Linked DNA regions of Paraglaciecola psychrophila 170. The protein of the gene in region 1 binds, or shares a complex with, the protein of each later gene. Links are inferred from orthologs where the notes say so. Each region holds a gene or a part of one and is shown in the gene's direction. Other genes may lie near its edges. The genes, in order: accD, accB, accC and accA.

The links.
Region 2: the proteins of accD (region 1) and accB are in contact, whole or in part, in a solved structure (PDB 8UXZ), measured with the Escherichia coli proteins. The link is inferred for Paraglaciecola psychrophila 170 from one-to-one orthologs.
Region 3: the proteins of accD (region 1) and accC are in contact, whole or in part, in a solved structure (PDB 8UXZ), measured with the Escherichia coli proteins. The link is inferred for Paraglaciecola psychrophila 170 from one-to-one orthologs.
Region 4: the proteins of accD (region 1) and accA are in contact, whole or in part, in a solved structure (PDB 8UXZ), measured with the Escherichia coli proteins. The link is inferred for Paraglaciecola psychrophila 170 from one-to-one orthologs.

What each region holds. Positions count from the first base shown.
Region 1 is NC_020514.1:3,187,657-3,193,103, reverse strand. Bases 2,683-5,447 are described here. They hold accD (acetyl-CoA carboxylase, carboxyltransferase subunit beta), read left to right. Parts: upstream 2,683-3,523; coding sequence 3,524-4,372; downstream 4,373-5,447. Other genes in these bases: folC (bifunctional tetrahydrofolate synthase/dihydrofolate synthase), read left to right, coding at 4,376-5,447; truA (tRNA pseudouridine(38-40) synthase TruA), read left to right, coding at 2,683-3,373. In the rest of the region: C427_RS13950 (sensor histidine kinase), read left to right, coding at 1-564; C427_RS13945 (hypothetical protein), read left to right, coding at 561-1,127; C427_RS13940 (sigma 54-interacting transcriptional regulator), read left to right, coding at 1,127-2,473; more of truA, read left to right, coding at 2,588-2,682.
Region 2 is NC_020514.1:135,387-140,913, forward strand. What follows is about bases 2,683-5,527. They hold accB (acetyl-CoA carboxylase biotin carboxyl carrier protein), read left to right. Parts: upstream 2,683-3,790; coding sequence 3,791-4,264; downstream 4,265-5,527. Other genes in these bases: C427_RS00655 (acyl carrier protein phosphodiesterase), read right to left, coding at 2,683-3,070; aroQ (type II 3-dehydroquinate dehydratase), read left to right, coding at 3,310-3,744; accC (acetyl-CoA carboxylase biotin carboxylase subunit), read left to right, coding at 4,278-5,527. Also shown: C427_RS00630 (M23 family metallopeptidase), read left to right, coding at 1-75; C427_RS26850 (EAL domain-containing protein), read right to left, coding at 247-639; C427_RS00645 (hypothetical protein), read right to left, coding at 1,491-1,745; upp (uracil phosphoribosyltransferase), read right to left, coding at 1,827-2,456; more of C427_RS00655, read right to left, coding at 2,459-2,682. UniProt on the Escherichia coli protein: This protein is a component of the acetyl coenzyme A carboxylase complex; first, biotin carboxylase catalyzes the carboxylation of the carrier protein and then the transcarboxylase transfers the carboxyl group to form malonyl-CoA.
Region 3 is NC_020514.1:138,946-144,530, forward strand. What follows is about bases 1-2,903. They hold accC (acetyl-CoA carboxylase biotin carboxylase subunit), read left to right. Parts: upstream 1-718; coding sequence 719-2,089; downstream 2,090-2,903. Other genes in these bases: aroQ (type II 3-dehydroquinate dehydratase), read left to right, coding at 1-185; accB (acetyl-CoA carboxylase biotin carboxyl carrier protein), read left to right, coding at 232-705; prmA (50S ribosomal protein L11 methyltransferase), read left to right, coding at 2,166-2,903. Also shown: more of prmA, read left to right, coding at 2,904-3,044; C427_RS00685 (5-(carboxyamino)imidazole ribonucleotide synthase), read right to left, coding at 4,011-5,150; purE (5-(carboxyamino)imidazole ribonucleotide mutase), read right to left, coding at 5,175-5,585. UniProt on the Escherichia coli protein: This protein is a component of the acetyl coenzyme A carboxylase complex; first, biotin carboxylase catalyzes the carboxylation of the carrier protein and then the transcarboxylase transfers the carboxyl group to form malonyl-CoA.
Region 4 is NC_020514.1:3,932,116-3,937,767, reverse strand. The notes cover bases 1,343-4,312. They hold accA (acetyl-CoA carboxylase carboxyl transferase subunit alpha), read left to right. Parts: upstream 1,343-2,334; coding sequence 2,335-3,291; downstream 3,292-4,312. Other genes in these bases: tilS (tRNA lysidine(34) synthetase TilS), read left to right, coding at 3,384-4,312; dnaE (DNA polymerase III subunit alpha), read left to right, coding at 1,343-2,279. Outside these bases: more of dnaE, read left to right, coding at 1-1,342; more of tilS, read left to right, coding at 4,313-4,793; C427_RS17250 (DUF6445 family protein), read right to left, coding at 4,859-5,461. UniProt on the Escherichia coli protein: Component of the acetyl coenzyme A carboxylase (ACC) complex. First, biotin carboxylase catalyzes the carboxylation of biotin on its carrier protein (BCCP) and then the CO(2) group is transferred by the carboxyltransferase to acetyl-CoA to form malonyl-CoA.

The sequences.
Region 1 (5,447 bases):
GAGGTGTTATCACTTCTAAACAGCAGCACGGACAGATTAAATTTACTTATTGTGCAACTGCTTGATTACAATTTGTTGCTACAACAAGCTAAGCCAGTGTTTTCAAAAATCAACAGTGAACGTTTTTTTAATGAATTTGTGACAGAAAACAGTTTGGCGATTAAACAGCATGATAATCAGATAGATATGAAATTAGAATTAGCCACCGTTTTTGCTGATCAAACGTTGTTTAGAAGGATTTTGGATAACTTGGTGTCAAATGCCATTGCTCACGGCAGTAAAGGCAGTCCGATTAATATTAGACTCTATCAGAAAGGTAACATGCAGGTTTTAGATTTTGCTAATCGCGGTCAACAAATTGATATGGATCAACGGCATATTCTATTTCAGCCTTTTAGTCGTGGTGAGGGCGTGCGAAATGATAGGGTAACAGGCTCTGGACTTGGATTATCCATCGTTGCCGATTGCGCCAGAATGATGTTTGGCAAAGCTGAAATGGTTGAAGTGGATTATGCAGACGTGTGTATTCGTGTGCAGATCCCAGGTAAAGAAGCGAGTATATGAAATCGAAATTATTAACAGTGTTGAGCACCTTTATTTTGTTTTCCAGTTGTGAGTTGCTGCCGTCTTTAAATACCCCCCCAAATAGCGCTGAAGTATTAATCATACAACCTGCCTGTGTATGGCTAAACTCCTCACAAGGCAATAATTGTAAAATCGAATATTGGTTGAAATTTTGGTACGAAATTGAGGATGTATCATGGCCTGAGCGTAAAAAACACATAGAAGCATTGTCTGAACAAGATGCTGATGTATTGAAAAAAGTACTGCTTAGCCAAGGTAAAAGCACTCCGTTTCAAGACCGTTTGCGAGCACAAGGTTGGGTAGAGTCAATTTTACCGAAGTTAACTTCACAGATGCGCCGTTTTATTTTAGTTGCACTCTATTACCCGAGCCAGGATTTGCTGGAAATGGAATCTGCGTTAGTGACTTTGAGTAAAATTAACACTCAACAATCTTTCAAAATTGAAGAGCTACAAATACTCTTAAAAAAACAACAAGGTCAGATAGATCAGTTGCTTAATATCGAAGCATCTATTATTCAAAGTATCGAAGAGGTTAGATAATGAATCAGTTGAATACATCAGATCCTAATGTTCTGTTGGTTGATGATGATGAAAGTTTATTACGCTTAATGGCCATTAGGTTGAAAGGTGAAGGTTACAATGTTCAAAGTGCTGGCGGCGGTAAAGAGGCATTAAGGTTAATCAACACCCAAAATTTTGACGTGGTATTGAGTGATTTGCGGATGCCAGGATTAGACGGTTTAAACCTTTTTGAAGAAATTATGGCACTTGGAAAAGATGTGCCTGTTATTTTAATGACCGCTCACGGCACTATTCAAGATGCTGTTGAAGCGACACAAAGAGGTGTATTCGGTTTTTTGACTAAACCCATAGATCATGATGAATTACGCAGTTTGATGAAAAAAGCGGTGAGTCAAAGCCAAGGAGCGCAAAATGGACAGTGGTGTGAAAAAATCATTACCCGTTCGATGCAAATGGAACAACTGCTTGATCAAGCTTACCGTGTTGCCAAGCGCGATGTTAGCGTGTTAATAAGCGGTGCCAGTGGCACCGGAAAAGAACTTTTGGCCAGTGCCATTCATAAAGCCAGTAAAAGAGTGGATAAAGCTTTTGTAGCGATCAACTGCGGGGCTTTACCAGAAAACTTGCTCGAATCTGAACTGTTTGGTCATGCTAAAGGTTCATTTACAGGGGCGGTTAATGAACATAATGGACTCTTTAGAGAAGCCGATGGTGGTACTTTATTTTTAGATGAAATTGGCGATATGCCCATCCCGCTTCAAGTTAAGTTACTTAGAGCACTGCAAGAACAAACTATCCGTCCCGTGGGCAGCAGTAAACAAATTCCAATTGATGTGAGAGTTATATCCGCGACCCATAAAAACCTCAATAAAGAAATGGAGCTGGGCAATTTCAGAGAAGATTTGTATTACCGACTCAATGTAGTGAATATCACTTTACCTACACTAAGAGAACGCTCTGAAGATATCCCATTACTAGCACGCCACTTGTTAAAAACGAGCGCAGAACGCCATCAGGTTAAGGTTAATCGTTTTTCTGATGATGCAATGCAACTCCTGACTACTTGTTTGTGGCCAGGTAACGTTCGGCAGCTCGTTAACGTGGTTGAACAATGTGTCGCCCTAACTCAAACTCCCATTATTGCATCACATTTAGTTGAACAAGCTTTATCTGCATCAGAGCAGAAATGGCCAACTTTGACAGAAGCAAGGGATGCCTTTGAGCAAAAATATTTATTGAGGTTGCTTAAAATGACGGATGGTAATGTGACTCGGGCAGCAGAATTAGCCGGAAGAAATCGAACTGATATGCACAAACTGATAAAAAAACATGATCTTCACTCGGTCGATTTTAAGCGAGATTAAATGATTGGTTCGAGCCTAAGAATGCTCTTTACTGCGGTTTGTTTAAAAACCCCTGTTATTTACTGATAAGTTCCTTACAATACCGCGAATTTTTTGAATAACGAAAGTGGACTGATGCGATTAGCTCTGGGCATTGAATATAATGGCGCACCCTACCACGGTTGGCAGCGCCAACAAACTGTGGCTAGTGTGCAACAGCACGTTGAAGAAGCGTTAACAACTATAGCCGACGAACCTATCAAGGCAGTCTGTGCCGGGAGAACTGACGCAGGGGTGCATGCTACTTGCCAAGTGGTACATTTTGATACAAATATTCAGCGGCCTGACCGTGCATGGACTATCGGTTTGAATCGCTTTTTACCTAACTCAATTGCAATAAAATGGGTTAAAAATACGGATGACGAGTTTCATGCGCGTTTTTCTGCTACTGCACGGCGTTACCGATATGTCATTTATAATCATCGTCTACGTAATAGCATCTTACCCAAAGGCGTAACGCATATACATAATGAGTTGGACCATAAGTTGATGCATCAAGCAGCTCAACATTTGTTAGGTAAAAATGACTTTAGTGCGTTTAGAGCTGTGGACTGTCAGGCTAACACTCCGGTCCGCCAGATGACTCATATCAATGTGAGCCGATTTGGTGATTACATTATGATTGATGTAACCGCGAACGCATTTTTGCATCATATGGTACGCAATATTACAGGTTCTCTTTTGACGATTGGTAAAAAAGAAAAACCCACAATTTGGATGAAGACATTGTTAGAAGGTAAAGACCGAACTAAAGCTGCATCCACTGCAAAACCGAATGGTTTATACTTAGTTCATGTTACTTACCCCGAAGTTTTTGATTTACCGACTACACCCTTGGGACCATTATTTTTACCAGATTAATACTTCTAAGACCAGTTTTGTATTCTTGATATGTGCTTGATGTGATTTAATAGGGTTTCTTTCGGCCTACAGGGCTTAAAACGGGTATTAAACGAACCGTTGAATATTGTCAATTAGTTAAGATTAACAAATTGCATAACAGGATTTGATATGAGTTGGATTGAAAAAATACTACCACGCACTAAGTCATTGACTAAAAGTAACGTGCCAGAAGGAATTTGGACTAAATGCAGTGAATGTGCAGCTGTTCTGTATAAAACAGAGTTAGAAAAGCAGTTAGGCGTTTGCCCTAAATGTGATCACCATATGCGTATTACCGCACGCGCACGGATCAATCACTTTTTAGACCAAGGTGATAGGGTCGAGTTGGGCGCAGATTTAGAGCCACAAGATTTACTGAAATTTAAAGATTCCAAGAAATATAAAGACAGATTAAGTAGCGCTCAAAAGGCCACCAAAGAAAAAGACGCGATAGTTGTGATGCAGGGTAAACTGAACGGTATGCCCGTTGTTGTGGCTGCATTTGAGTTTGCCTTCATGGGCGGCTCGATGGCTTCAGTTGTGGGTGCTAGATTTGTTAAAGCAGTGAATGCCTGTTTAGAAAATAATACGCCACTTATTTGTTTTTCAACGAGTGGAGGAGCACGTATGCAAGAGGCACTTTTGTCTTTGATGCAGATGGCTAAAACAAGTGCAGCATTAGCTAAAATGAGCGATAAAGGGTTGCCGTATATTTCAGTTATGACTGATCCGACTATGGGTGGCGTCTCTGCAAGTTTAGCTATGTTGGGTGACGTGAACGTAGCAGAGCCTAAAGCTTTGATTGGCTTTGCAGGTCCAAGAGTGATTGAACAAACGGTGCGTGAAACATTACCTGCAGGATTTCAACGCAGTGAATTTTTGTTAGAAAAAGGTGCGATTGATATCATTGTCGATCGCCGTGAAATGCGCGACAAGTTATATAGTTTATTGTCGAAACTGCATCACCAACATCATTAAATAATGTCTTATATCTCCACCACTCAAGCCTCTGAAAAAGAGGCTTGGACATTAAACCAATGGCTGACTTATCTTGAACAGGTTCATCCAAGCAACATTGAGTTGGGATTAGAACGGGTTGCCGAGGTTTTTTGCAATATGCAAGTGGATCTCAGCCAGCGAACCATTATCACTGTTGCCGGTACTAATGGTAAGGGCACTACCTGTGCCTTTATTGAGCAAGCTTTATTGGCGTCAAAACATTCAGTCGCTGTATTTAGTTCACCGCACCTTTTAGATTACCGTGAGCGTGTCAGAGTTGCTGGCGCCATGCTGACAGAAAAAGCTCACTGCCAAGCATTTTTGAAGGTAGATAAAGCGCGAGGCGTTACTTCATTAACCTATTTTGAATTTGGCACACTAGCGGCACTGCAACTCATGGCTGACTCCAGTGCAGATTATTTGTTGTTAGAAGTGGGGTTAGGTGGGCGATTAGATGCTATTAATATTGTCGATGCCACTATCGCTGTAATAACCAGTATTGATTTAGACCATCAAGATTGGCTTGGTCATACTAAAGAATTAATTGCTATTGAAAAGGCGGGTATATTTAGAGCTAATATTCCCGCTGTTATTGGTGAACCCCATCCCCCCATTACACTAGTAGAGGCCGCCTCTAGTTATCAGGTCAAACCTGTATGGCAAGGTACTGATTTTCAATTCCAACTAGACACGAAAGGATTTCATTGGCAAGGTGTTAATAGTCGTTATGACAATCTACCTATTCCTAATATCCCCGCTCAAAATGCCTCAACAGCATTACAAGTCATCGAAATATTAGGATTGAATTTAGACGATTTCCAGATGACACAGGTAATTAATCAAACCAGTTTGCCCGGAAGGCGCCAGGTTATACAAAATAAACCCTGCGTTATGTTAGATGTAGCACATAACCCGCATGCTACGAGTTTGTTAGCCTTCGATATTAGAAATATGCAATATAAACGCGTTATAGCGGTTGTAGGTATGTTGGCAGACAAAGATATTGAGGCAACGCTTTCTCACATGTTGCCTGTTGTATCAGTTTGGTATTGCG
Region 2 (5,527 bases), 3.0 Mb from region 1 along the record:
CCGCACTTACACTTTGCGGTATATCAAGCAATGCCTTTTGGAAAGTATCAATCACTGCCTTTTGTGTTTGAATAAAGACTGGGTCTTATCTCTATTCCTAGTTTAAGTTATCTACCGTGTCTTTTCTAATAGTGCGAGAATATCGATTGCCGGAACCGGTTTAGAAAAGTAATAACCTTGTAGATGCTGACATTTATTCTTTTTGAAAAACTCTACCTGCTCAAGGGTTTCAATACCCTCTGCCACTCAACTCATTTTTAATTGTTTAGCCATGCTTAGCGTTGTGAGGATAATGGCCTCATTATTTTGGTTTTTTCCGATGTCATCAACAAAACTTTTATCTACCTTGATGATGTTTATTGGGAATTCTTTAAGATACTTCAGAGATGAAAACCCAGTACCAAAATCATCTAACGCAATTAAAAAGCCTTTCTGCTGTATTTGGGTCATGTACGTCAGTGCTTTATCGTAATCGCGCATCAAGGCACTTTCGGTAATTTCAAAACGTATGGCTGTAACTGGTATATTATTTTGCTCCAAAAGCAGAATAATCTTATCAATTGAAGATTGGTTGTCGAAATGTTTAGCCGACAGGTTTACTGATATATACCCAGCAAAAAACATTCTGGCGCATTTCATTCAGTACTGGCATCGCTCGTTCAAACGCATCTAATGTCATATGCTCTATTAAACCAAGCTCCTCTGAAACAGGAATAAATATATCTGGAGTTATCATGCCGCTTCGAGTCGGCCAGCGCATCAGGATGAAGTGGTCTAATTGATTCGGACACTCTAGTTAAGAGATAATACTCAAAACTGGAGTGGACTATGAATGCACGTAAGAAATATTCAAAAGAATTTAAATTGGATGCCATCGCATAGGTGGTAGAGCAAAAATACAAAGCAAGAACGGGTGCATTGGCGTAATTACTCTACACGATTTAGCGCCCAACAAGACATCTTGAATTACATGACCATGTGGTACAACAGCCATAGACTTCATTCGTACTTGGATTACCAAAGTCCTAATAACTTTGAACAACAAAACAATGAATTACAAAAAGTAGCTTAACTGAGGTAGTCGTATTAGGTTGACCAGGTCAGAATGCCTTGTGACAATAAATGGGTTCTAACATTACTACCATTATTAAGCATTTTATCTGGTAACAAATATTCAACAGAAAGCTTATTAGTAACATATGAATAGGAATAAACACCCTCATCCATTGAGAATAATATGTTTCCCAGTTCGTCCTCGCTAACGTAACTGGCTTTTTGTGTTAATTGGTTATCCCGCTTTAACTTTAAATTGATAATATTTTTGGTTGTATTTTTCGTGAGGTTATATTGGTGAACGCCTTTGACAGAGTCACTGACCCAAAGGTTTCTTTTTGAGTCCTGAAACAAATAATTTATAGGGGCAGCATTGAATTCGTTGTTTGGACCAAGGACTTGCTGGTTTTGATAGCCATCAAATCAGCGGTACCCAGTCACAAAAAACCTTCATCATCTAATAACAGAGAATTGATAGTATTCTGAGATAAACCATTATCTGTGGATAAACGAGAAAATGTTGGGTCCTGGATCAACGGCTCACCTTGACTCGCAGTTGAGACAAGCAACAATAAAAAATTGATTAAAAAATAATATCTCGTTGGCCTAAAGTAGGCTCTATTCATCATTTCTGCAGGTACATATTTATCCACGTTCAAATAATAAAAAGTAAATGACATCAATTTATACACTAATAAACCTCACGTCTCACAATGCATGATTTAATAAAATGGCTCTTATTAAATCATAAGTGACACTCAATACTTTTAGGCTTATCGGGTACCAAAAATTTTATCACCAGCATCCCCAAGCCCTGGCAATATGTAACCCTGTTCATTCAGTCTTTCATCGATTGCTGCGGTATAAATGTCGACATCAGGATGTGCAGCTTGAACTGCCTCTAAACCCTCTGGAGCCGCGACTAAAAATAGCCCCATAATATGTTTACAGCCTTTTTGCTTGAGTAAATCTACGGTGGCAATAAGAGTGCCACCAGTAGCTAACATCGGATCTACAATTAATGCGGTGCGTTCTGCGGCGTCTTTTACGACTTTATCGAAATAGGCAACAGGTTGTAGCGTTTCTTCATCACGATACAAACCTACCACACTAATTTTAGCATTAGGGATTAGCCTTAAAACACCATCCAACATACCTAAACCGGCACGTAAAATAGGAACGACTGTTATTTTTTTGCCCTTTATTTTTTGTATGTTTATTTTTTTCCCATTCCAATCTGTGGTTTCAACCACCTCAGTCTGTAGCTCTCTAGTGGCTTCATAAGTTAAAAGGTTACCCACCTCGCTCGCTAACTCCCGAAAATCTTTACTGCTAATCCCTTCTTCACGCATTAAACCTATTTTGTGTTGAATTAAAGGGTGATGAATTTCGTGTACGGGCATACTTATTTCTCGCGGTTATTGTTGAGACTGTAGTCTTGGACAAATCTCTGTCCGTGGTCAAGACACTCAGGATAGAACTGTTGAAAGCTAGACTCAAGCTTATCCCCATTTAGAAGTAAAAAAGACTGGGCTTGGTCGGCAAACATAACTTTATTTCTCAATCGATGTTCAATACTAGTGAATGCTCTAAAACAGCTTTCGACATTGACATATTGATTTAACCATTGTTGGGTTTTCAAGCGCTCGGCCTGTTTATTAAAATGCGCATTATCAGGTAATGAAAATTGTTCAAGTTGTTGATAAAAATTAGCAAAGACAATATTGAAGTGGGTGTCAGAGTAACGTTTCCAAGATTGCATCAGTAGGTAATCAAAATAGATATCGATAATTACCCCAGCCATCCTTCGAATATTACTGGGAAAACATTGTCTTAATTCAATTATTAGAGGGTGTGAATCAGTGAACACGTCAATACTACGATGCAAACGGATACCTTGTTCAATCTCAAAAGGTAAGTGCTGCAGGTGACTGCCTTTAACAAAGTCTCCAAGAAAATTGCCCAGCAAGTTGGTTTGAGTATGTGAGCCTATGTGGATATGGGCGATATAATTCAAATTAAAAAACACTCCAATGTAGGTAGGTAATAAGTCCCAATAAAAGCATAAAATACGTTAACTTGGCGGCAATCTTCGCTGATAAGACCAGTATTTTGCTGTTAATTTCTATTTGCTCTCTATAATGGATGAATAATTTAAGTTAATGTGCATTTAATGTACGAAGATCGATTTTGAAATAATGTTTTTCATATGCAGAAACACTCAACAGAATCATTACTAATTAAAATGGCGACCTAGTGAAAGTATTAGTTATCAATGGCCCAAATTTAAACATGTTAGGCAAGCGCGAGCCTGCAACATATGGCTCACAAAATCTACAACAAATTGTCAGTAGGTTAAGTACTTATGCTGACTCAATAGGTTTGAGTTTAACTCACGTGCAGTCAAATGCTGAACACGAGTTAATTGATACTATTCATAAAGCTTTTGAAAAAATAGACTTTATTGTCATTAACCCAGGTGCATTTACGCATACCAGTATTGCATTGAGAGACGCACTTTTGAGTGTGTCTATCCCTTTTATCGAAGTGCATTTATCGAATGTTCACGCTAGAGAGGTGTTCAGACAGCATTCTTACTTATCCAACATTGCCCAAGGGGTGATTTGTGGGTTAGGTGCACAAGGTTATGAATTCGCCTTAGCGGCGGCAAAACAATATTTAACTAAATAAACATCAGCAAAATTTTCTTGTTGATTAACTAATTAGAGAGAAAAAAATGGACATACGTAAAATTAAAAAGTTGATAGAGCTAGTGGAAGAGTCTGGCATATCTGAACTAGAAATTACTGAAGGTGAAGAGTCGGTGCGCATCCACCGTGGTGCCACGGAAGCTCAAATTGCACCACAACCACAATTTGTACAACAACCACAATTTGTACAACAGCCACAATTTGTACAACAGCCACAATTAGCACCTGCTGCGGCTCCCGCTCCTGAAACTGCGCCAGCGATAAGTGGTCACATTATGTGTTCGCCTATGGTGGGTACTTTTTATCGTTCGTCATCTCCAGGGGTTAAATCGTTTGCAGAAGTCGGTCAAAAAGTCAATGTTGGCGACACTCTATGTATTATTGAAGCGATGAAAATGATGAATCAGATCGAGTCGGATAAATCTGGTGTAGTCAAACAAATTTTAGTTGAAAACCAAGATCCTGTAGAATTCGACCAACCAATGTTTGTGATTGAATAAAAGGTCTATGACAATGTTAAAAAAAGTCCTTATTGCAAATCGCGGTGAGATCGCCCTGCGAATTTTGCGTGCCTGTAAAGAGTTAGGCATTAAGACTGTGGCAGTGCATTCGACTGCCGACGAGTCACTCAAACATGTATTGTTAGCTGACGAAACAATCTGTATTGGTAAAGCATCTGCCACAGAGAGTTATCTGAATATCCCTCGTATTATCGCCGCAGCTGAAATAACCGATGCAGATGCTATTCATCCGGGTTACGGATTTTTAGCCGAGAACGCTGACTTTGCCGAAGCCGTTGAAAAAAGTGGTTTCACCTTTATTGGCCCGACTGCCGAAACCATTAACTTAATGGGTGATAAAGTTTCAGCTATTAGATCGATGAAAAGTGCTGGCGTACCTTGTGTTCCTGGTTCTGATGGACCTTTGGACGAAAACGAAGCCCGTAACAAAGAGCTTGCCAAAGTTATCGGCTACCCCATTATTATTAAAGCAGCAGGCGGCGGTGGTGGTCGTGGTATGCGTGTGGTACGCAGTGAAGAAGAACTGATTACATCCATTGCCATGACCAAAAGTGAAGCTGGCGCAGCATTTAATAATGATGTTGTGTACATGGAAAAATTCCTCGAAAATCCACGTCATGTCGAAATTCAAATATTGGCTGATGGTCAAGGTAATGCGGTTCACCTAGGTGAACGTGATTGTTCTATGCAACGTCGTCATCAAAAAGTGGTGGAAGAGGCTCCTGCACCGGGTATTACCCCAGAAATGCGCGCGGCAATTGGTGCAAGATGTTGCCAAGCCTGTATTGATATTAACTATCGTGGCGCAGGTACTTTTGAGTTCTTGTTTGAAAATAATGAGTTTTACTTTATCGAAATGAATACTCGTATTCAGGTTGAACACCCAGTGTCGGAAATGATCACCGGTGTTGATTTAATTAAAGAGCAACTGAGAGTAGCTGCAGGTCAAAAGTTGTCAATGACTCAAGACCAGATACAAGTGAAAGGTCATGCGATTGAATGTCGTATCAATGCAGAAGACTCAAAAACTTTTATTCCAAGCCCAGGTAAAATCACCAAGTTTCATTCACCGGGCGGTTTGGGTGTGAGATGGGATTCACATATCTACACCGATTATGTAGTGCCCCCATATTATGACTCAATGATTGGTAAATTGATTACTTACGGTGAGACCAGAGAAGTGGCTATCGCCCGAATGCGTCATGCATTAGACGAACTGGTCATCGGTGGGATTAAAACCAA
Region 3 (5,585 bases), 3.0 Mb from region 1 along the record:
TGAGAGACGCACTTTTGAGTGTGTCTATCCCTTTTATCGAAGTGCATTTATCGAATGTTCACGCTAGAGAGGTGTTCAGACAGCATTCTTACTTATCCAACATTGCCCAAGGGGTGATTTGTGGGTTAGGTGCACAAGGTTATGAATTCGCCTTAGCGGCGGCAAAACAATATTTAACTAAATAAACATCAGCAAAATTTTCTTGTTGATTAACTAATTAGAGAGAAAAAAATGGACATACGTAAAATTAAAAAGTTGATAGAGCTAGTGGAAGAGTCTGGCATATCTGAACTAGAAATTACTGAAGGTGAAGAGTCGGTGCGCATCCACCGTGGTGCCACGGAAGCTCAAATTGCACCACAACCACAATTTGTACAACAACCACAATTTGTACAACAGCCACAATTTGTACAACAGCCACAATTAGCACCTGCTGCGGCTCCCGCTCCTGAAACTGCGCCAGCGATAAGTGGTCACATTATGTGTTCGCCTATGGTGGGTACTTTTTATCGTTCGTCATCTCCAGGGGTTAAATCGTTTGCAGAAGTCGGTCAAAAAGTCAATGTTGGCGACACTCTATGTATTATTGAAGCGATGAAAATGATGAATCAGATCGAGTCGGATAAATCTGGTGTAGTCAAACAAATTTTAGTTGAAAACCAAGATCCTGTAGAATTCGACCAACCAATGTTTGTGATTGAATAAAAGGTCTATGACAATGTTAAAAAAAGTCCTTATTGCAAATCGCGGTGAGATCGCCCTGCGAATTTTGCGTGCCTGTAAAGAGTTAGGCATTAAGACTGTGGCAGTGCATTCGACTGCCGACGAGTCACTCAAACATGTATTGTTAGCTGACGAAACAATCTGTATTGGTAAAGCATCTGCCACAGAGAGTTATCTGAATATCCCTCGTATTATCGCCGCAGCTGAAATAACCGATGCAGATGCTATTCATCCGGGTTACGGATTTTTAGCCGAGAACGCTGACTTTGCCGAAGCCGTTGAAAAAAGTGGTTTCACCTTTATTGGCCCGACTGCCGAAACCATTAACTTAATGGGTGATAAAGTTTCAGCTATTAGATCGATGAAAAGTGCTGGCGTACCTTGTGTTCCTGGTTCTGATGGACCTTTGGACGAAAACGAAGCCCGTAACAAAGAGCTTGCCAAAGTTATCGGCTACCCCATTATTATTAAAGCAGCAGGCGGCGGTGGTGGTCGTGGTATGCGTGTGGTACGCAGTGAAGAAGAACTGATTACATCCATTGCCATGACCAAAAGTGAAGCTGGCGCAGCATTTAATAATGATGTTGTGTACATGGAAAAATTCCTCGAAAATCCACGTCATGTCGAAATTCAAATATTGGCTGATGGTCAAGGTAATGCGGTTCACCTAGGTGAACGTGATTGTTCTATGCAACGTCGTCATCAAAAAGTGGTGGAAGAGGCTCCTGCACCGGGTATTACCCCAGAAATGCGCGCGGCAATTGGTGCAAGATGTTGCCAAGCCTGTATTGATATTAACTATCGTGGCGCAGGTACTTTTGAGTTCTTGTTTGAAAATAATGAGTTTTACTTTATCGAAATGAATACTCGTATTCAGGTTGAACACCCAGTGTCGGAAATGATCACCGGTGTTGATTTAATTAAAGAGCAACTGAGAGTAGCTGCAGGTCAAAAGTTGTCAATGACTCAAGACCAGATACAAGTGAAAGGTCATGCGATTGAATGTCGTATCAATGCAGAAGACTCAAAAACTTTTATTCCAAGCCCAGGTAAAATCACCAAGTTTCATTCACCGGGCGGTTTGGGTGTGAGATGGGATTCACATATCTACACCGATTATGTAGTGCCCCCATATTATGACTCAATGATTGGTAAATTGATTACTTACGGTGAGACCAGAGAAGTGGCTATCGCCCGAATGCGTCATGCATTAGACGAACTGGTCATCGGTGGGATTAAAACCAATGTTGATTTACAGAAAAGCATTATGGCTGATGAGGCCTTTGCAGCGGGTGGAGCCAATATTCACTACCTAGAAAAAAACTCGGTATGGGCGGCCATTAGTTGGATCGCTAATAACCTATAAATCGATTAAAAAAGAGCGGTGTATCGCTCTTTTTTTTGCTCTATAATGCGGAAAATTTCAAGTGTGACGTACGTTTATGCCCTGGATCCAATTAAAAATAAACAGCCAAGCTGAATACGCTGAACAAATAGGCGAAATGTTATCGGCTAATGGCGCACAAGCTGTGACCTTTGTAGACGCTAAAGACACACCAATGTATGAACCTAAACCCGGGGAAGTTATGCTCTGGCCAGACACCCAAATAGTGGGTTTGTATGACGCACAATACGATATGTCGCAAGTCATTAGCCAACTAAGCAAGTCCAAGCTGTTAGGTAAAAACTTCAACCATAAATTAGACCAATTAGAAGATAAAGACTGGGAAAGAGAATGGATGGTGAATTTTCATCCTATGCAATTTGGCAAACGTTTATGGATTTGCCCCAGCTGGCGTGATGTACCTGATCCAAACGCAGTGAATGTGATGCTCGACCCAGGATTAGCCTTTGGTACTGGTACACATGCCACTACTAGTTTGTGTCTGCGATGGTTAGATAGCCTAGAGTTGTCTGAGGCAACCGTGGTTGATTTTGGTTGTGGTTCAGGAATCTTGGGTATAGCTGCACTAAAATTAGGTGCTAAGCGCGTTGTAGGCATTGATATTGATCCTCAGGCCCTATTAGCCAGCCAAGACAATGCCAATCGTAATGATATTGGCGAAAAAATTGAATTATATCTGCCTGAACATCAACCAGAGCTAAAAGCAGATGTGGTGTTAGCCAATATCCTTGCCGCACCATTACGTGAATTAAGAACCGTAATTACCGGTTATTGTAAGCCAGGTGGTAAATTAGTGCTTTCCGGAATTTTAGATAACCAAGCTCAAGAAATTAATGACTTATACAGCCAAGATTTTGTTATGGAGCCGATTGAAATAGATGGTGAGTGGGCAAGGGTATCTGGAGTTAAAAAATAATAATAGCATCGAAAAGTTAACAGGGTTGGATTACATTATTTATGTGTAATTTTTTCAATAAGAGTTTGAATGGGTGGGCTAACTGGATGGAATTGTTCATTCATTATCAGTTGAATTTGGCAATACTCATCATCTAGTGTATTTTTTTGAGCGAATAAAAATGAGCTGTTGAATAATGTGAATAACAGCCAAAATAATTTTGTTATTATTACCTTGCTTATAAATTGAAAATAAAAAAAGATGACTTTATCGCTGTTCCAAGATATCAATACAAGTATGTCGAACCAACGCTATAAGGCATTCCTCTCAGATTTATAGGTGAATTTTTTTTAAAAGAAATGGGCAAAAATGTTGCCGACTACCGGAGGTGAAGCTGGCCTTTGTAGCTGCACCGCAGCGCCCAGCTGAACAGCTCGACACGGAAGTCGAGATTGGTTGCATATCATCAAGGATGTGTATTTGACTACTGATAACTATTTTTTAAGAGCGTAAAATTGAGCATTCATGGCTGTGTTGCGCAAATGTCACCTCAAAAAAAAGAACTCGCTGCGCTCTGCGTTTTGTTTCGATGAATTTTTACGACAAAATGGTGCCGACTACCGGATTCGAACTGCTATGAAGCTTAGCTACTGATTGCAAGTCCGTTTGAAAATATTTGAAGAAAAGAATGGTGCCGACTACCGGAGTCGAACTGCTATGAAGCTTAGCTACTGATTACAAGTCCGTTTGAAGATATTTGAAGGAAAGAATGGTGCCGACTACCGGAGTCGAACTGGTGACCTACTGATTACAAGTCAGTTGCTCTACCAACTGAGCTAAGTCGGCACACAGGATAAATCTTTCTGGGTGACACTACTTTTGGGTTGTTGATAAACTACTTTGTAGCAGCTAATCCCTAAAGCGAGCGCCATTGTATTCACAATTTATATGATGTCAATCAAATACCATAAAATTCTAATCAGATGCTTAAAGTTTCAGCAATCGGGCTGCTTCATCTTTAAGCATCGGGAAGTATTCTATTGGCACGTATTCGGCCAAAGCTAACATCGTGTTACCAAGCTCAGCATAATTGTCGGCACATAAATTAAAGTGTCCCATCTTGCGTTTTTTCCGTGGTGTTTTGCCATACCAATGTAAATGACAGCCTGGAATGCTAAGCATATCGCGGGCAAAATCTTTGCAACCTATGATATTGATCATTGCAGTGGGTGAGGTCACTTTAGTTGAACCTAAAGGTAATCCTCTTACAGCTCTTAGATGATTCTCAAACTGGCAGGTGTCTGAGCCTTGCATGGTCCAATGTCCTGAGTTATGTACTCGTGGGGCAATTTCATTGACTAGCAATTGTTCGCCAATTTGGAAAAATTCTACCGCCAATACACCTACGTAATCTAAGGATTCTGCTAGTTTATTAAAGATTTCTTGTGCTTGTTGACTGAGTGCTTCGTCAACTTTCGGGGCAGGTGCAATAGAGACATGTAATTGGCCTTGGTAGTGCAAGTTTTCGGCAAGTGGATAATAGGCAATATCACCTTTACTGCTGCGTACTGCAACCAGTGAAAGCTCTCGATCAAAGTTGAGCATTTTCTCAACTATTAAAGGCACTTTGTGCAAGTTCAATTTTGATAGTTTTAGCTTAAGTTCAGGTAAGTCGCTTTGGTTTTGTAAACGCCATTGACCGTATCCATCATAGCCATCTCTGCTTGCTTTGATGATTAATTTTTCACCAAGCTTATCGACTGCCGCATCTAATTCTTCGACATCGGTGACGATTTCAAATGGGCAGTTGGCAATCTCCAGCTTTTCGAGTAATTTTTTCTCTCTTACTCTATCAGCACCAGTTAGGATTGCCTCTACGCTAGGTTTGAGTTTGCCGCTACCATGGACTAACTCGAGCAGGTCCTCAGGGATACTTTCAAATTCTACCGTGATCGCATTGACTTCCTCAATCACCCTGTCCAGTGAGTTGTTGATAATATGCTTAGTAACAGGATCAACAATCTTATTATCCACTACATCAACTGCCTGAACACTTATTCCAAGCGGATAGCCAGACAAAGCCATCATTCTAGCCAATTGGCCTGATCCAAGAACTAATATGCTCATTTATACAGTCTCACGTTAATTTTATCATAAAGAGGGAAGGACCAATTCGTCTTGTGCCAACACAGTAGCTGTTTGCTCGGCTCTAAAATTTATAATGGCTTGTTGTACCTCTGGATTTTGTAGGCCGACTACCTGCGCTGCTAACAATCCAGCATTGGCTGCACCGGCTTCACCAATTGCTAATGTGCCTACTGCAACGCCTTTGGGCATTTGCACGATGGAGAGTAAAGAGTCAATACCGTTCAATTGGCTTGAGCGCACAGGTACACCAAATACGGGTAAATGTGTATGTGCCGCGATCATACCGGGTAAATGTGCTGCACCACCGGCTCCACCAATAATGACTTGATAACCTTTAGAAGCAGCTTGCTCGGCAAATTCTGAAAGAGAATTTGGGGTCCTGTGAGCAGAGATAACTTCGGCTGTATAACTTAC
Region 4 (5,652 bases), 750 kb from region 1 along the record:
TATCTATGCCTGATTTCGATGTCGATTTTTGTATGGACAGACGTGATGAGGTAATTGATCACGTGGCCGAAATGTATGGCCGCGATGCCGTATCACAAATCATTACTTTCGGTACTATGGCGGCAAAAGCCGTAGTGCGCGATGTGGGCCGTGTGTTGGGGCACCCTTATGGTTTTGTTGATAGGATCTCTAAACTTATCCCACCCACTCCGGGTATGACGTTAGAAAAAGCTTTTCTTGAAGAGCCGCGCTTACCTGAGTTATACAGCCAAGACGAAGATGTCAAAGAGCTGATCGACATGTGTCGTATTCTGGAAGGTTGCACGCGTAACGCAGGTAAACATGCCGGTGGCGTAGTGATTGCCCCCACATTGATTACCGATTTTGCACCACTTTACTGTGATGATGAAGGTAAAAACCCAGTTACTCAGTTCGATAAAAACGATGTTGAGACTGCAGGGCTGGTTAAGTTTGATTTCTTGGGATTACGTACCCTGACCATTATTCAGTGGGCGACTGATATGATCAAAGAGGGCAAAGGCATTGATGTCGATATCGCTGCCATCCCTCTGGTCGATGCAAAATGTTTTAGGGTACTGCAAAATGCAGAAACCACAGCGGTATTCCAGCTTGAATCCCGTGGTATGAAAGAGTTGATTAAACGCCTTAAACCAGATTCATTTGAAGATATCATTGCACTTGTGGCACTGTTCAGGCCTGGTCCATTACAATCCGGCATGGTTGAAAACTTTATCGATCGTAAGCATGGCCGTGAAGAAGTTTCTTACCCTGATGCAGAATATCAACACGAATGTTTAAAAGAAATCTTACAACCAACCTACGGCATTATCCTGTATCAAGAGCAGGTCATGCAGATTGCTCAGGTCATGTCGGGTTATAGCTTGGGTGGCGCAGATTTATTACGCCGTGCTATGGGTAAGAAAAACCTAGAGGAAATGGAGAAACAGCGCGAGTCATTCGAGACTGGAGCCAAAGAAAACGGCATTGATCCTACTCTAGCGATTAAAATATTTGACCTAGTTGAAAAGTTTGCTGGATATGGTTTTAACAAATCCCACTCCGCAGCTTACGCCTTAGTGTCTTACCAAACGTTATGGCTTAAAACTCATTATCCTGCTGAGTTTATGGCTGCTGTTATGTCAGCGGATATGGATAACTCAGACAAAATTGTGACCCTGGTTGATGAATGTAACCGCATGGGATTGACCATATTACCACCCGATGTTAATGCCGGTAGCCGTAAGTTTACGGTGGATGAAGAAGGGCGCGTTGTTTACGGCATAGGTGCAATAAAAGGCGTAGGTGAAGGCCCTATCGAAGCGATTATCGAAGCGCGGGAAGAGACCGGAAAATTCAGTGACTTATTTGATTTTTGTGCCAAAGTCGACCTTAAACGCATTAATAAGCGCATCTTAGAAAAATTAGTCTTGGCAGGAGCATTAGATAATTTAGGCCCGCATCGTGCGTCATTAATGTCTTCTTTACCCGACGCATTGGCCGCAGCCGGTCAACATGCTAAGAATAAAACATCGGGGCAATCAGATATGTTTGGTTTGCTGACCACCGAGACTGAGCAAGTACAACAAGCCTTTGCTGAAGTACCTCATTGGCCAGAAAAAGTCTGGTTAGATGGTGAGAAAACTACGTTAGGACTATATCTAACCGGTCATCCAATTAATCAGTACCTGAGTGAAATCAAACATTATGCGCCTTGTCGTTTAGTTGACCTAAAGCCAACTAACAGAGACCAAATCGCGTACGCTGTAGGTTTAGTCTTGGGTGTTAGGGTGATGACCAATAAACGTGGTCGTCGTTGGGCACTAGTGACATTAGATGATAAAAGCGCCAGAATTGATGTTAGGTTTTTCCCTGATATGCTTGAACAGTTCGAAGAATTGCTGCAAGCAGACAAAATATTGGTAATAAGTGGACAGGTCAGCTTTGATGAATTCTCTGGTGGCAATACAATATCAGCACGTGACGTTATGGACTTAGTCCAAGCCCGTGAGAAAAATGCCAAAGGTTTGCAAGTGCATTTAGAATCAAGCTGGTGTAATCCATCAACTCTAGCTAAAATGCAAACCATTTTGCAACCTTATCAAGGTGGCAGTTGTCCGGTTCAGATACATTATGTACATCCAGACGTAAAAGTAGATTTAACCTTGGGCGCGCAGTGGTATGTTTCTCCCCAAGATGAGTTAATATATGACTTACAACAGCTATTGGGTAAACCTCAGGTTGACTTGGAATTTCACTAATTCGTTTATATAAGTAAACAAATGAAAGCTGTAAACAATTATTATTAGGTGTTCAATGAGTGTAAATTTTTTAGAATTCGAAAAACCTATCGCAGAATTAGAAGCGAAGATTGAAGAGTTAAGGCTGGTCAATCAAGGGGGAGAATTCGATCTCAATATCGAAGAAGAGATCACTAAACTTCGAGAAAAAAGTGCCGAATTAAGTCGCAAAATATTTGCAAACTTAGGCGCATGGCAGGTATCTCAAATAGCGCGGCATCCAATGCGTCCTTATACCTATGACTATATTGAGCGCATATGTACTGAGTTTGATGAACTTGCTGGTGATCGTGCCTTTGCGGACGACAAGGCCATAGTGGGCGGCTTAGCTAAAATTGATGGGCAGCCAGTGTTGATTATTGGTCATCAAAAAGGCCGCGATACCAAAGAAAAAATTAAGCGTAACTTTGGCATGCCTAAACCAGAAGGTTATCGCAAAGCGTTACGTTTGATGGAAATGGCTGAACGTTTCAATTTACCTATTCTTACTTTTATTGATACTCCCGGTGCTTATCCAGGTGTTGGCGCAGAAGAGCGTGGTCAAAGTGAAGCTATCGCCCGTAACTTAAAAGTCATGTCAGGCTTAAAAGTGCCTATTATCTGTACTGTGATTGGCGAAGGTGGTTCTGGTGGCGCATTGGCCATCGGTGTCGGCGACCGTGTAAACATGTTGCAATACAGCACCTACTCGGTTATTTCACCAGAAGGTTGTGCCTCTATTTTGTGGAAAAGTGCTGAAAAAGCACCACAAGCTGCTGAAGCTATGGGGGTTAGTGCGGGCCAAATTAAAGAGTTAGGATTGATTAATCAGATTGTGAGTGAACCATTAGGTGGCGCTCATAGAGATTATGACAGTATGGCCGCCAATCTAAAGGCTACCCTTAAACAGCAACTCGCTCAGCTTGGTAGTTTGTCGACCGAAGAGTTATTATCTCAACGTTATGAACGACTAATGTCTTTTGGTTATTGTTAAATAATCAGTATTTTTTATAAATTAATACATAAATACAGTATAAGAAGCCATCTGAAAAGATGGTTTTTTGTTATTAGAGGTTGCGAATAATAATGTCAGTTTTAAACACTCTAAGAGAACAACTTCGCTGTGAGCCGCTTTTGTCGGCGACTCATATCGTTGTTGCTTACAGTGGAGGTGTGGATTCCCATGTTTTGTTACATGCGCTTCAGCTTGCAAGAGAGCACGCTAAACTTGATTTTCAACTCAGTGCTATTCATATCCATCACGGTTTAAGCCAACATGCAGACCAGTGGCAAGCACATTGTCAGCAAGTGTGTTCGCAGTTAGACATAGCGTTTCAAACTGCGAATGTATCCGTTGTAGCACTACGAAGACAAAGCCTTGAAGCACAAGCAAGAGAAGCGCGCTACAGCAAATTAGTTGAATTAGCGCCAGTTAACAGTCAAGTGATACTTGCACAACATCAAGACGACCAACTTGAAACATTTTTATTACAGTTAAAGCGTGGTGCAGGGCCTAAAGGTCTGTCAGCGATGAACCGTGAGTGGGTTGTAAATTACCGATTACAACCAGACAAACGGGTTGGGTTTTATCGACCACTACTAGATACCACCCAACAGGCTATTTTGGACTATGCACAGCAACATAATTTGAAATGGTGCGAAGACGAGTCGAATCAAAACACTGATTTTGAGCGCAATTTCTTACGACATGATGTGCTACCTATCTTACAACATCGTTGGCCTGAAATTTCACGTTCTGTGGCTCGAAGTGCAGCGTTATGTGCCCAGCAACAAGGTTTGTTGGATGAAATTTGTTATAACAAGCTCAAATCTATACAAGCTTCTGCTAATAGTTTATATCTCACCGAGCTTAAGCCGTTAAGCTCGTCGTGGTTACATCAGCTGGTACGTTATTGGTTGTCTGAGTTAGGTATTCAAAGCCCATCTTTAACAGTATTAAATCAACTTAGGCCAGAGGTGCTTGATGCCGCAGAAGACGCTACACCTATTTTGCAATGGAATGGCTGGCAGTTTAGACGCTTTGATCAACAGTTATTTGTAATAAGAGCCAGTCTACAAAAAGCCACTTTAAATAAAATTTGGCAGGGTGAAAACACTGTTTCGCTACCCAATAATATGGGGGACTTAACCTTTATCCAAGCTGCAAGCTCACAAGCTGATAGCCCTCAAGATGACGATATGTCACAGCTAACAGTTAATCCAAACTTGGGACCTATTTCGTTTCGTTTCGGTGGATACTCTGCGAGGTTTAAGCCTGCGGTTAGCAGTCACTCAAAACCCATTAAACAATGGTTTAAACAATGGAAAGTGGCACCATGGTTACGTGATTCTGTTCTGCTAGTGATTCAGAATGAGCAAGTGTTAGCAGTACTGCTCGATGGCAGTTGGCAATGCGCTAAGGCACTTGACAGCAATCTTAAAAATGATTCGATATTGCAAATAGTGCATGTCAGAGTTGAGGGTTCAAAGGCTTAAGGGCTTGCGCAACTTGAGCAACAAGCTGCAAAAACGTCGGGTGCTAGGCGGATAATCAACCAGTTCTACTGGTTGTTATAAAATAACGGGTAAATAATCCTACCGTTTTCAACGGAATCTCCAAATCCAGGTCCAGCATTGTGAAAAAGCCAAGGACGAAACAACACTAATCGATTATATTTCATAGGAATATGAGAGGTTAATTGCCATTGTTCAACGTCTTGTCCATTAGCCTTTAAATCATCCCAGAATTCTTGATGATTGTTAAACCCCATATTTTTTAATTGCTCTTTATTAAGAGGAGCGGTATCACTTTTAGTTTCTTTATTACGGTAAAAGTCAGTGCCTCCGACGCAGTCTTCATCTTTAGACAGATACAGGATCCCCGACCAGTAACATTGGTCAATGTGGACCCCACCTTTACCTTGCTCACCTGCAAGTGCCATACGAAACTTACCATGACTATTACCTGTTGCGGCAACTAATTTTTCACCTACTATTTCGCTAATTAATGGGTCGAGCCCGTCAACAAAAACCGCTTCTTGAGCATTTCTACCTGGAAAATAAGTTTGCTCCTCAGGCATAGGATAAACTGCCGACAGAGCTTTCGCTCTGAGGGCATCAACAGCATCTAAAAAGTCATCAATAACAACAAGTGAGTAATACATAATTCAACAGCTTTGGACTAAAAAACATAGCTAATGATACAAGGAAATGTCTTAGATATGAAAGTTAGCATCTTGGTTTTTAACTAATGGGTAGTGAGCGTCGCTAACTTTGATTTATAGCTTAGGTGTTTTAATAAGCATATTTACAAACCATAGGACTGCTATTTTAATTCATACCTATACTGGCTAAT